DNA from 4 places in the Salinithrix halophila genome. Region 4 is predicted to be linked to each of the others. Evidence: riboswitches for the same ligand, from Rfam matches in the RefSeq annotation. Region 4 holds a riboswitch; each other region holds the start of a gene.

Region 1 (2,196 bases), on a different contig from region 4:
TGGTGCATCGGGACGTGGCCGGGTCCTTCCACCATCACTTGGACGTCATACTCCCAGGCAATTTTGGTCAATTCACCGAGGGTTTTCAATTCAGCAAACTGGGCTTCATCGTTGGCGTCAGCGATCGAGCCGGGTCTGAGGCCGTCTCCCAGGGAGAAGGAGATATCATAGGTACGCATGATCTCGCAAATCTCCCGAAAATGGGTATAGAGAAAGCTTTCTTCGTGGTGGGCCAGACACCAGGCGGCCATGATTGATCCGCCCCGGGAAACGATGCCTGTCTTCCGATTGACGGTCAGGGGGATATAGCGGAGAAGCACACCGGCGTGGATCGTAAAGTAATCCACCCCTTGCTCCGCCTGCTCGATCAAGGTATCCCGATAGAGTTCCCATGTGAGGTTAGCGGGTTCTCCTCCTGCTTTCTCCAGTGCCTGGTAGAGAGGAACAGTTCCCACAGGAACCGGAGAATTACGGATGATCCATTCCCGGGTGGTGTGGATATCCTTGCCGGTAGAGAGATCCATGATCGTGTCTGCGCCCCATCGCGTCGCCCATACCATTTTCTCCACCTCATCGTCGATGGAAGAGGAGACGGCGGAATTTCCGATATTGGCATTGATTTTCACGTGAAAATTTTTCCCAATGATCATGGGTTCGCTTTCGGGATGATTAATGTTGGAAGGGATGATGGCTCGACCGGAAGCAACTTCCTCCCGAACGAATTCGGCAGACATTCCTTCCCGGAGGGCGATGAATTCCATTTCCGGGGTAATGATCCCCTTCCGCGCATAGTGCATCTGGGTAACATTCCGCCCCTTTTTGGCTCGCAGGGGTCGACGGGTTAGCCCTTCGGGGATGGCTTGTCCGGGGACAGAATCTTTCCGCCCGTTGTCAAGAGCTTGGACTTCCCGTCCCTCATACTCTTCTACGTCTTCCCGTTCCAGGATCCAATTCTTCCGGAGAAGAGGCAGGCCCTTTCGGATATCGATCGATATGTTCGGGTCCGTATAGGGGCCGCTGCTGTCATAGAGGCGGACTGGTTCGTTCTCTTTTTCACCGGATTCATTGCGGGTCGGGGATAAAACGACCTCCCGCATAGGGATCTGCATATCCTTCCGGGGGCCCGCCACGTAGACTTTGCGGCTTCCGGGTAAAGCGCCCTGACTGATATTCATTGAAAAAAGCCCTCCTCTTATAATGGTGCGGCCACACACAAAAGGGGGAGAGGACGGTCACGATCCTTATTTATACAGAAAAGGACCGTACACAGCGTACGGCCCTTTTGATTCCTCGCGGAAAAAAAGACACGGAACTTCCATCCATTCCTACGCTGGCATTACCCAGATCAGGTTTAACGGTCGGCGTAGACTCCCGCCCTCTCAGCCTGGCTCCTCCAAGCTCCCGTTTCGTATGCAGTTGCCAACCTAACCATACCATAGATTCAAAAGCGGTTCAATTCAGATTTTCCATTGGAATAGAAGGGGTTTCTTGTCGAAATCTGCAACCATTTGGAGGGGAAGATCGTCAATAAGAGTAAGCGCTCCATATGGATGCCTGTATCAGGAAACAGTTTTGTCACCTTGCGGAATTTAGCCCCACTTTTCCCTCGGGTGAACCTTCTTTTTGTCTGCTTTTTCGGTTATGCTTGAAAACAGGTGGATGGGTTTACGAAAGGATGAGCCTTTTGCGTATCGAATGGTCTCATGTCAATAAACGTTATCAAGATTCTGTCACAGATTACCGTCATCGCCCGTACAACCAGGAGGCTCAGACGGGGCTACTCGACTTTACGGCCTCGGTCCGAAGAGGGATCACAGCCGTTCTCGGTCCAGAAGGAGCGGGCAAAACCACTTTGTTGCGGGTGACTGCTGCTTCCTTGGTGCCGGATGACGGCAGGATCACGTATCAAACAAGGCAAAATGAGGTGCAGGTTTGGTCCCGCAGTGTAGCTGCCATGGGCGGGGCTTCTCCTGTCGATTCTCTCCGCCGTCGGATCGGATATGTGCCGAGGAAAAAGCGCTCCCGCCAGGAGCTGACCGTAGAAGAGTCTTTTCACTACCTTGCCCGGTTTTGCCGTCTTCCTCGGCCAAGGATAAGGGCCGCCGAGTTGATCGCTAAGTGGGGGCTGGCTGGATACCGTAAACATCCAGTGAAAGATCTGCCTGATGGGCCGTCCGCCCGCTATATCATGGCCCG
Region 2 (2,196 bases), on a different contig from region 4:
GTCCGAGATAGTACGCGGTAGTGGGTGACTGCATGATCGCCCGATGGAGTCACCTTCCGTCGCAGAGAATGGCTGGAATCCCTTCCGATCGGTGCGTCGATCGTTCCTTCCGAGGGATGCTCCCCATTCCCCATCCGTCCCTGGACGATGGCCACGTAATGCCGTTTAATGCGGCGGTTACGCAACTCTCGATCCATCAGCTGGTGGGCATAAGCGTATTTGGCTACCAATAGCAGTCCAGAGGTATATCGGTCCAGCCGATGAACGGGGCGTACCTTTCCTTCAAACCCCTGTTCTTTCCAACGGTGGAGAAGCCCGTGAGCCAGGGTTCCCGTATCTCCGGGCTTCACCGGATGGACATTGATTCCGGCCGGTTTGTCTATAACGATGAGATCTTCATCTTCCCATACGGTTCCGAAGGGGACGGGTTCCGGCTCCAGGTCGGCTTTTTCCCGGGGGCGAACCGCCACCTGAAGACGGTCTCCCTCTTGTAGTACCCGGTTGAGCCAAGGCATGGTTCCATTCAATCGGAAGCCCCGGGAGCGGGTGAGGCGGTTGATCATCCGGTTGGAGAGGAGGAGTGGCCCTTTCAAAACCTCGGCCACTGTCCGATTGCTCCACTCCGCGGGTACAACATAGGTGATCCATTTGGAATGAGGTTTCATTTCACGTTCCTCCGCAATCCATTCAACTTCATTCCATCGTAACCGATCCAGCGTTTCGGCAAAAGCTTTTTCCCCAACGTGAAATTTGTCAGTCTGGTTGGGGTGTGGTATAACTGGAAGCGGAACTCCACAATGGGGAACCGGGAAACCGGTTGAGAGGGCGCTGAATCGCGCCGACCCGACGAACCTGATCTGGATGATGCCAGCGTAGGGAACATAGGAAACGACGGCTACACCAAAGAGGCCGCTTTATGTGACCAACCGCCAATCCGATCCGGATTGGTTTTTTTATGAGGATGGGAGGAATTCGGATGGCCAATGCCAACGTCAGCCTTCAGGTTCTACCCCGAGCCTCCGGGGATAGGGAAATCTATGACCTGGTGGACGAAGCGATCCGAGTGATCCGGGAGTCCGGTGTCAAATATGAAGTCGGACCGATGGAGACGACGATGGAAGGGGATTACGATGAATTGATGGCTGTGGTAAAAAAAGCCCAGGAAGCCGTTGTCACAGCCGGTAGCGGACGGGTAATTTCCATCATCAAGGTCGATTATAAACCCGACGGCATTTCTATCGAGGAAAAGGTGGGTAAGTATCGCCGATGAGACAAGGGAGAGAGTGGATGCCCCCACTGGCGACGGTCCTCTTGTTGCTGGCGGTATGGGAGGTAGGTGTGCGGCTTTTTTCGGTGGAGGAGTGGTTACTGCCCACTCCGAGTCGGATTGCGGCCACTTTCATGGAAAGCGGTGATCTGCTTGTTCGGCATACGGGACCCACGCTGATAGAAGCCGGCCTCGGTTTTATTCTGGGCATCGGCATAGCACTCCTGCTGGCGACTGCGATCGAACTCTCCACTTGGCTGCGCCGGGGGATTTACCCCCTTCTCATCACCACCCAGACCGTGCCGGTGATCGCCGTAGCTCCGCTGTTTATCGTCTGGTTCGGCTATGGGTTGCTTCCCAAGGTGTTGATCGTGGCCTTGGTCACCTTTTTCCCTGTCGTGATCAGTACGGCTGATGGGCTTCGGTCGGCGGATCCGGAGATGGTTCGCCTCCTCCGGTCGATGGGGGCGTCAGATTGGCGCATATTCCGATTAGTGCGCTTTCCCCATGCGTTACCCGGTTTTTTTTCTGGAATGAAGATTGCCGCCACCTATGGTATCCTGGGCGCCGTAATCGCCGAATGGCTGGGGGCAGACAAAGGGTTGGGGGTTTTCCTGGTAAGGGCGCAAAATTCTTTTGCTGCCGATAAGGTATTTGTTGCCATCTTGGCGATCACCTTCTGGAGCCTTGTTTTATTCGGCCTTGTTCGGTTGGCGGCTAGATTGGCGGCCCCCTGGGCCTCTATGCATCCGAAACAAAAGCATCGTGAAGGAGTGGATAGAAGATGAACCGATGGAAACATGGAGCTCGGACTGCCTTGCTGACGGCAGGTCTGGCCCTTCTCCTGACTGCCTGTGGAGGTGGGGGAGGAGCGGATGAATCTGGAGACAAGAAGGTGAAGCTGCTCCTGGATTGGGTTCCTAACACCA
Region 3 (2,196 bases), on a different contig from region 4:
GGCGTCCGTGTCGCCAACACCCCTTTCTCCATGGTCTACGGAACAACTAGCTTCATGCCGATGTTTTTCTTAGAAAATATGGCATCGGAATTACAGAAGAGTTCTGACAATGTTCTCGCCACCTTTATGAGATCCGATGGTTCTGTCGGACATCAGGTGCATCTTACTGCCAATGAACCCTTCAAGAATAAGCTGTACCGGACCACCGAACTGTTCCACGCTATAAAACAGACCCCCGGTAAACTCTTGAAACCGCTGCCCAAGGTATTCATCAACTCCGTCCCGAAGAGCGGAACCCATCTGATGCTGCAAATTATTCTAGGCATTCCGGGGATGATGCAGCATCACACCCCGTGGCACTATCCTAGCAACTTGGAAGGGTTGAACAAGATCCTCCCCGGCCAAGTGGGCATGGGCCATTTCCCATACAAGCCTTCCTACTCACAGGTACTTAAAGAACTGGGGTTCAAAGTCATTTTCATCAGCAGAGATCCCCGAGACGTCGCTGTATCACTCGCTCATTTCACCATGAAAAAAAGCCCGATCTTTGGGCCGAAACAACACCATCCGCTCTACCCCTATTTGATCCAACAGAAAACCCATGAGGAACGATTGATGACGATCATCAAAGGGACGCCTCCCTCTTCACCCCATCGATGGCCAAATATCTTCCAGTACACATACCAGCAATATAACTGGTTGAATGCACCGGATGTTTGTCATATCAAATTTGAAGATCTCATTCAACCCTCTTCCCAGAAGCTAACTGTCATGAAGATTATTCGATTTTTGAGCAGCGATTTAGAAGGGTTGAGATTATCAGCGGAAGAATTGGCACAAAAGATGATCGGGAATATCCAATCGGAAACTTCCGAGACTTTCCGAAAGGGTAAAATCGGAGGTTGGCGAGCAGAATTTACGGCTCAACATAAAGCTGTTTTTAAACAAATCGCAGGAGAGCTCCTTGTCCAACTGGGATATGAGAAAAACCTGAACTGGTAAGCTTAACGTTAGCAGACGGTTAGATGATATCCCTTTTGACGCATCCGGAAAAGTATGATACGTTGTTGAAAAATTGAATCCTTGAAAGTCCACTGGGGGAATCGAAAGATTGAGACGGGGCAACCCGGACCCTTTGAACCTGATCTGGTTGAGACCAGCGTAGGAAAGTGGAGCTGCCCCTTGAAAAGACGGTCGCTCCATTATGGTGCGACCGTCTTTGTTAGCAAAGGAAGGCGCTCCTGCCGTCACCGATCAGGGAAGCGGGCTTTCACATGAAGGAGCGAAAATGATGAAACACCTCCTGACCATCGCAGGCAGTGACAGTGGGGGCGGTGCTGGCATTCAGGCCGACCTAAAAGTCTTCTCCGCCCTGGGAACCTACGGCATGAGCGTCATCACCGCCGTCACCGCACAAAACACGCAACAGGTCACGGATGTCCGAGAATTGGATCCGGAAATCATTGAAGCGCAAATACAGGCCGTATTTGGCGATATCCGGGTAGACGGAGTCAAGATCGGAATGGTCGGCAATGCGGACGCTATCGAGCGGATCGCTGACAACCTCGCCCGTTTTCGACCGCAACCCATCGTCATCGACCCGGTGATGGTTGCCAAATCCGGGGATCGCCTTCTCGCCGGGGAGGCAGTTGATGCCCTCGTTACCCAACTTCTTCCCCTTGGCACACTGATCACCCCCAATATCCCGGAAGCGGAAGTCCTCTTAGGGACTTCTATCACTAGCATCGAGGAAATGGAAGAGGCGGCCCGCATATTGGCTGATCGGTTTGGAACGGAAGTGCTGGTCAAGGGGGGACACCTGTCAGGTGAACCCCTTGATGTCCTGTCCACTGGTCGCACTTATCCTGGGAAAAGGATTGAAACCCGTCATACCCACGGCACCGGATGCAGTCTCTCTTCCGCGATCACCGCATTGATCGCTCAGGGACATGCTGTGGAGGATGCCGTTGACCATGCGAAACGGTATGTTTCCGAAGCGATTCAACATGCCTTTCCTATCGGGGGAGGTCATAGCCCGATTCACCACTTTTACACCTGGCACACGCTTTCTGAGGGAGGAACCCGCTGTGACTGATTGGAGCCGGATGGTTCGCAACAGTCTCTCCCTCTACCTTGTTACTGATGAAAAGGAGAATCTCCTCGAGCGCACAGAAGCCGCCCTCCGCGGTGGGGTCA
Region 4 (2,196 bases):
TCCCTCTACCAATTGTGCGCCGCCCAACCGGGCAGCTTGGGCTAATGCCCGAACTAATCGAAGGGCGGACACCTGGCTGTCTCCGGGAAGGAAGAGACCTCCGGATAATTCCTCTGACAAAGAGGGCTCCAGATCCTTCAGTTCCCGTTTCTCCAGCCATTCCGCCCTCTCTCCCAACTGCTGTTGCCAACGGGCGCGTTCTTGTAACAGGGATGCCTCCTCCTCCGTGTCAGCCAAACGGAGGAGACCCGCCCGATTCAGCTCGATATCCAATCCAGTTTCGGCAAGAAGTTGCTCCCTCATTGCAGGAAACATGGCACGGCTGGCCAGACAGAGATCCACCATGGGTCCCGGATAGGCCATTTCTACCTGGGCCCCCAGCATTCCCGCCGCGGCAGAGGAGGCGTGAGCACCGATCCGGTCTTGTTCCAGAACGGTGACACGGAACCCCTTTTTGGTCAGGTGCCAGGCGATGGAGCAACCGATCACACCACCCCCGATCACCACTACATCGTCGTTCATTACCATCCGCTCCTTTCTGTCCAGCTCACCCGGAGTATCGTCGCCAGCCTTTCCGCCTCTTCCCCTGGACAAGGCGCATCAGCTATCGCCGATATGACTGCAACTCCGGCAGCCCCCACCGACTTCAGCTCCGAAATCCGTTCCACCGTCACTCCTCCGAGGGCGATAACCGGGAGGGAGACACCCGCACATAACGCCTTCAGTTCTTCCAGCCCTCTAGGGGGATAACCCCGCTTCGATGCCGTCTTAAAAACATGACCGAAAAAAAGATAATCTGCTCCATTCGCCGCTTTCCGACGAGCGGCTTCTAGAGAATGGACCGAACAACCCACCTCAGCCACGGAACCTAGGATGTTTCTCACCTCCGCTGGAGAAGGGCCCGCCTCCGGTAGATGAACTGCTCCACAACCCAATTCCGCCGCTACCCAGGGAGATCCGTTTACGGTAAGCTGCTCCCGGTCAATTCCTCCCTCCTCGATCAAGGCCTTCCCCCATCGAAGGAGTTCAGCTTGAGTAAGCGTTTTTTGGCGGAGATGGATTCGCGTCACCCAGGGAGCCACCTGGCGGCACATCCAAAGGAGCTTCTCCAGCCCTATCTTTGACGGGCTAATAAAGTGAAGCTGTGGTTCGGATACAAAAAAACCGGCATCCATGGGGATGCCGGTCCGTTTTTTCGTCTGTCGATGCATTCGATCCAACGGTTTCATTCCCCACTTTCTTACGCTGGTCTGAACCAGGTCAAGTTCAAAGGGTTGAGGCTCGGCCTCTCTCAGCACCCTTGCGGTGCACCCCCAGTGGAATTTCAGTGTGTATGGAGTTTTCTCTATTTTAGCAATCCGCCTCTTTAACGGTCAACATAAAAAAGGATCCGACCTTTGGCTGGTCTCGGAGGATCACACAGAAAAATGAAGCAGTTAACCGATACCTTTAGTAGAGACGGGGCTGGGGCACTTCCAACTTCACATCCCCAAACACATGAGTCTGACAGGCTAGCCGGAACCCTTGTTCAACCTTTTCCTCACCTAGGCGGAGGATTTCCCGGTCCCCCACCTCGTTCAGATTTTCCGCTCCTTCCAGCACTTTAACCCGGCAGATACCGCAGCGGGCCGATGTGCAGTTGAAGGGAATCATCACGGAGCGTGAGATGGCTTCAAACAACAAGCTTTCCCCTTTTTCCATATCAAAGGCGTGTTTTTGAGGTCCGATCGTCACTTCTACTCTGGGCATTCCTCTTCACTCCCGATCCGATTGACACTCGTCCAAAAAATCGCGGAGTACCCGCGCGTTGTTTTGCTGTTGATCTTTGCTGGCATATAGAAGTGTGATTACTCGATGGTTCCCTGCTTTTTTAAATAGACGGACTGCATTCTCAACGGTTAGTTCCTGGCGGTAATCCTTGGCAAAAACTTCGAAGTCCCTATCCTTATGGAATCGTTTACGCAATTTGTCAGAAGGAGCTAAATCTTTGGCCCACCAATCGATCTGGGCATCTTCTTTGCTCAGACCTCGGGGCCAAAGGCGATCCACCAATACGCGAAAGCCGTCCTGCTCATCCGCTTTCTCATAGACACGCTTGATTCGGATGAAGTCGGACACCCCGTGCACCTCCGTAGATCCTATTTCCTGACGGAGTTATAGCGCCGATGCTGGTTGTAGAAAAAACGAGTGACCATA

Evidence for each region. A riboswitch is a leader RNA that binds a small molecule or an ion and turns the genes downstream of it on or off. The one in region 4 is predicted to bind thiamine pyrophosphate.
Region 1: linked by a shared signal. The riboswitch ahead of thiC (phosphomethylpyrimidine synthase ThiC) and the one ahead of ACFOUO_RS07695 (thiamine phosphate synthase) in region 4 are both predicted to bind thiamine pyrophosphate.
Region 2: linked by a shared signal. The riboswitch ahead of ACFOUO_RS05140 (MTH1187 family thiamine-binding protein) and the one ahead of ACFOUO_RS07695 (thiamine phosphate synthase) in region 4 are both predicted to bind thiamine pyrophosphate.
Region 3: linked by a shared signal. The riboswitch ahead of thiD (bifunctional hydroxymethylpyrimidine kinase/phosphomethylpyrimidine kinase) and the one ahead of ACFOUO_RS07695 (thiamine phosphate synthase) in region 4 are both predicted to bind thiamine pyrophosphate.

What each region holds. Positions count from the first base shown of each region.
Region 1 covers NZ_JBHSAP010000007.1:720,436-722,631, reverse strand. The annotation lists gene thiC (phosphomethylpyrimidine synthase ThiC) at 1-1,175, opposite strand, end outside; TPP riboswitch at 1,306-1,415, opposite strand; gene ACFOUO_RS05625 (ATP-binding cassette domain-containing protein) at 1,685-2,196, shown strand, end outside.
Region 2 covers NZ_JBHSAP010000007.1:621,988-624,183, reverse strand. The annotation lists gene ACFOUO_RS05145 (RluA family pseudouridine synthase) at 1-665, opposite strand, end outside; TPP riboswitch at 789-898, shown strand; gene ACFOUO_RS05140 (MTH1187 family thiamine-binding protein) at 977-1,270, shown strand; gene ACFOUO_RS05135 (ABC transporter permease) at 1,267-2,055, shown strand; gene ACFOUO_RS05130 (ABC transporter substrate-binding protein) at 2,052-2,196, shown strand, end outside.
Region 3 covers NZ_JBHSAP010000018.1:237,714-239,909, reverse strand. The annotation lists gene ACFOUO_RS14125 (glycosyltransferase) at 1-1,002, shown strand, start outside; TPP riboswitch at 1,087-1,185, shown strand; gene thiD (bifunctional hydroxymethylpyrimidine kinase/phosphomethylpyrimidine kinase) at 1,292-2,095, shown strand; gene thiE (thiamine phosphate synthase) at 2,088-2,196, shown strand, end outside.
Region 4 covers NZ_JBHSAP010000009.1:289,377-291,572, forward strand. The annotation lists gene thiO (glycine oxidase ThiO) at 1-522, opposite strand, end outside; gene ACFOUO_RS07695 (thiamine phosphate synthase) at 522-1,211, opposite strand; TPP riboswitch at 1,221-1,325, opposite strand; gene ACFOUO_RS07700 (2Fe-2S iron-sulfur cluster-binding protein) at 1,450-1,749, opposite strand; gene ACFOUO_RS07705 (DUF488 domain-containing protein) at 1,756-2,118, opposite strand; gene ACFOUO_RS07710 (DedA family protein) at 2,139-2,196, opposite strand, start outside.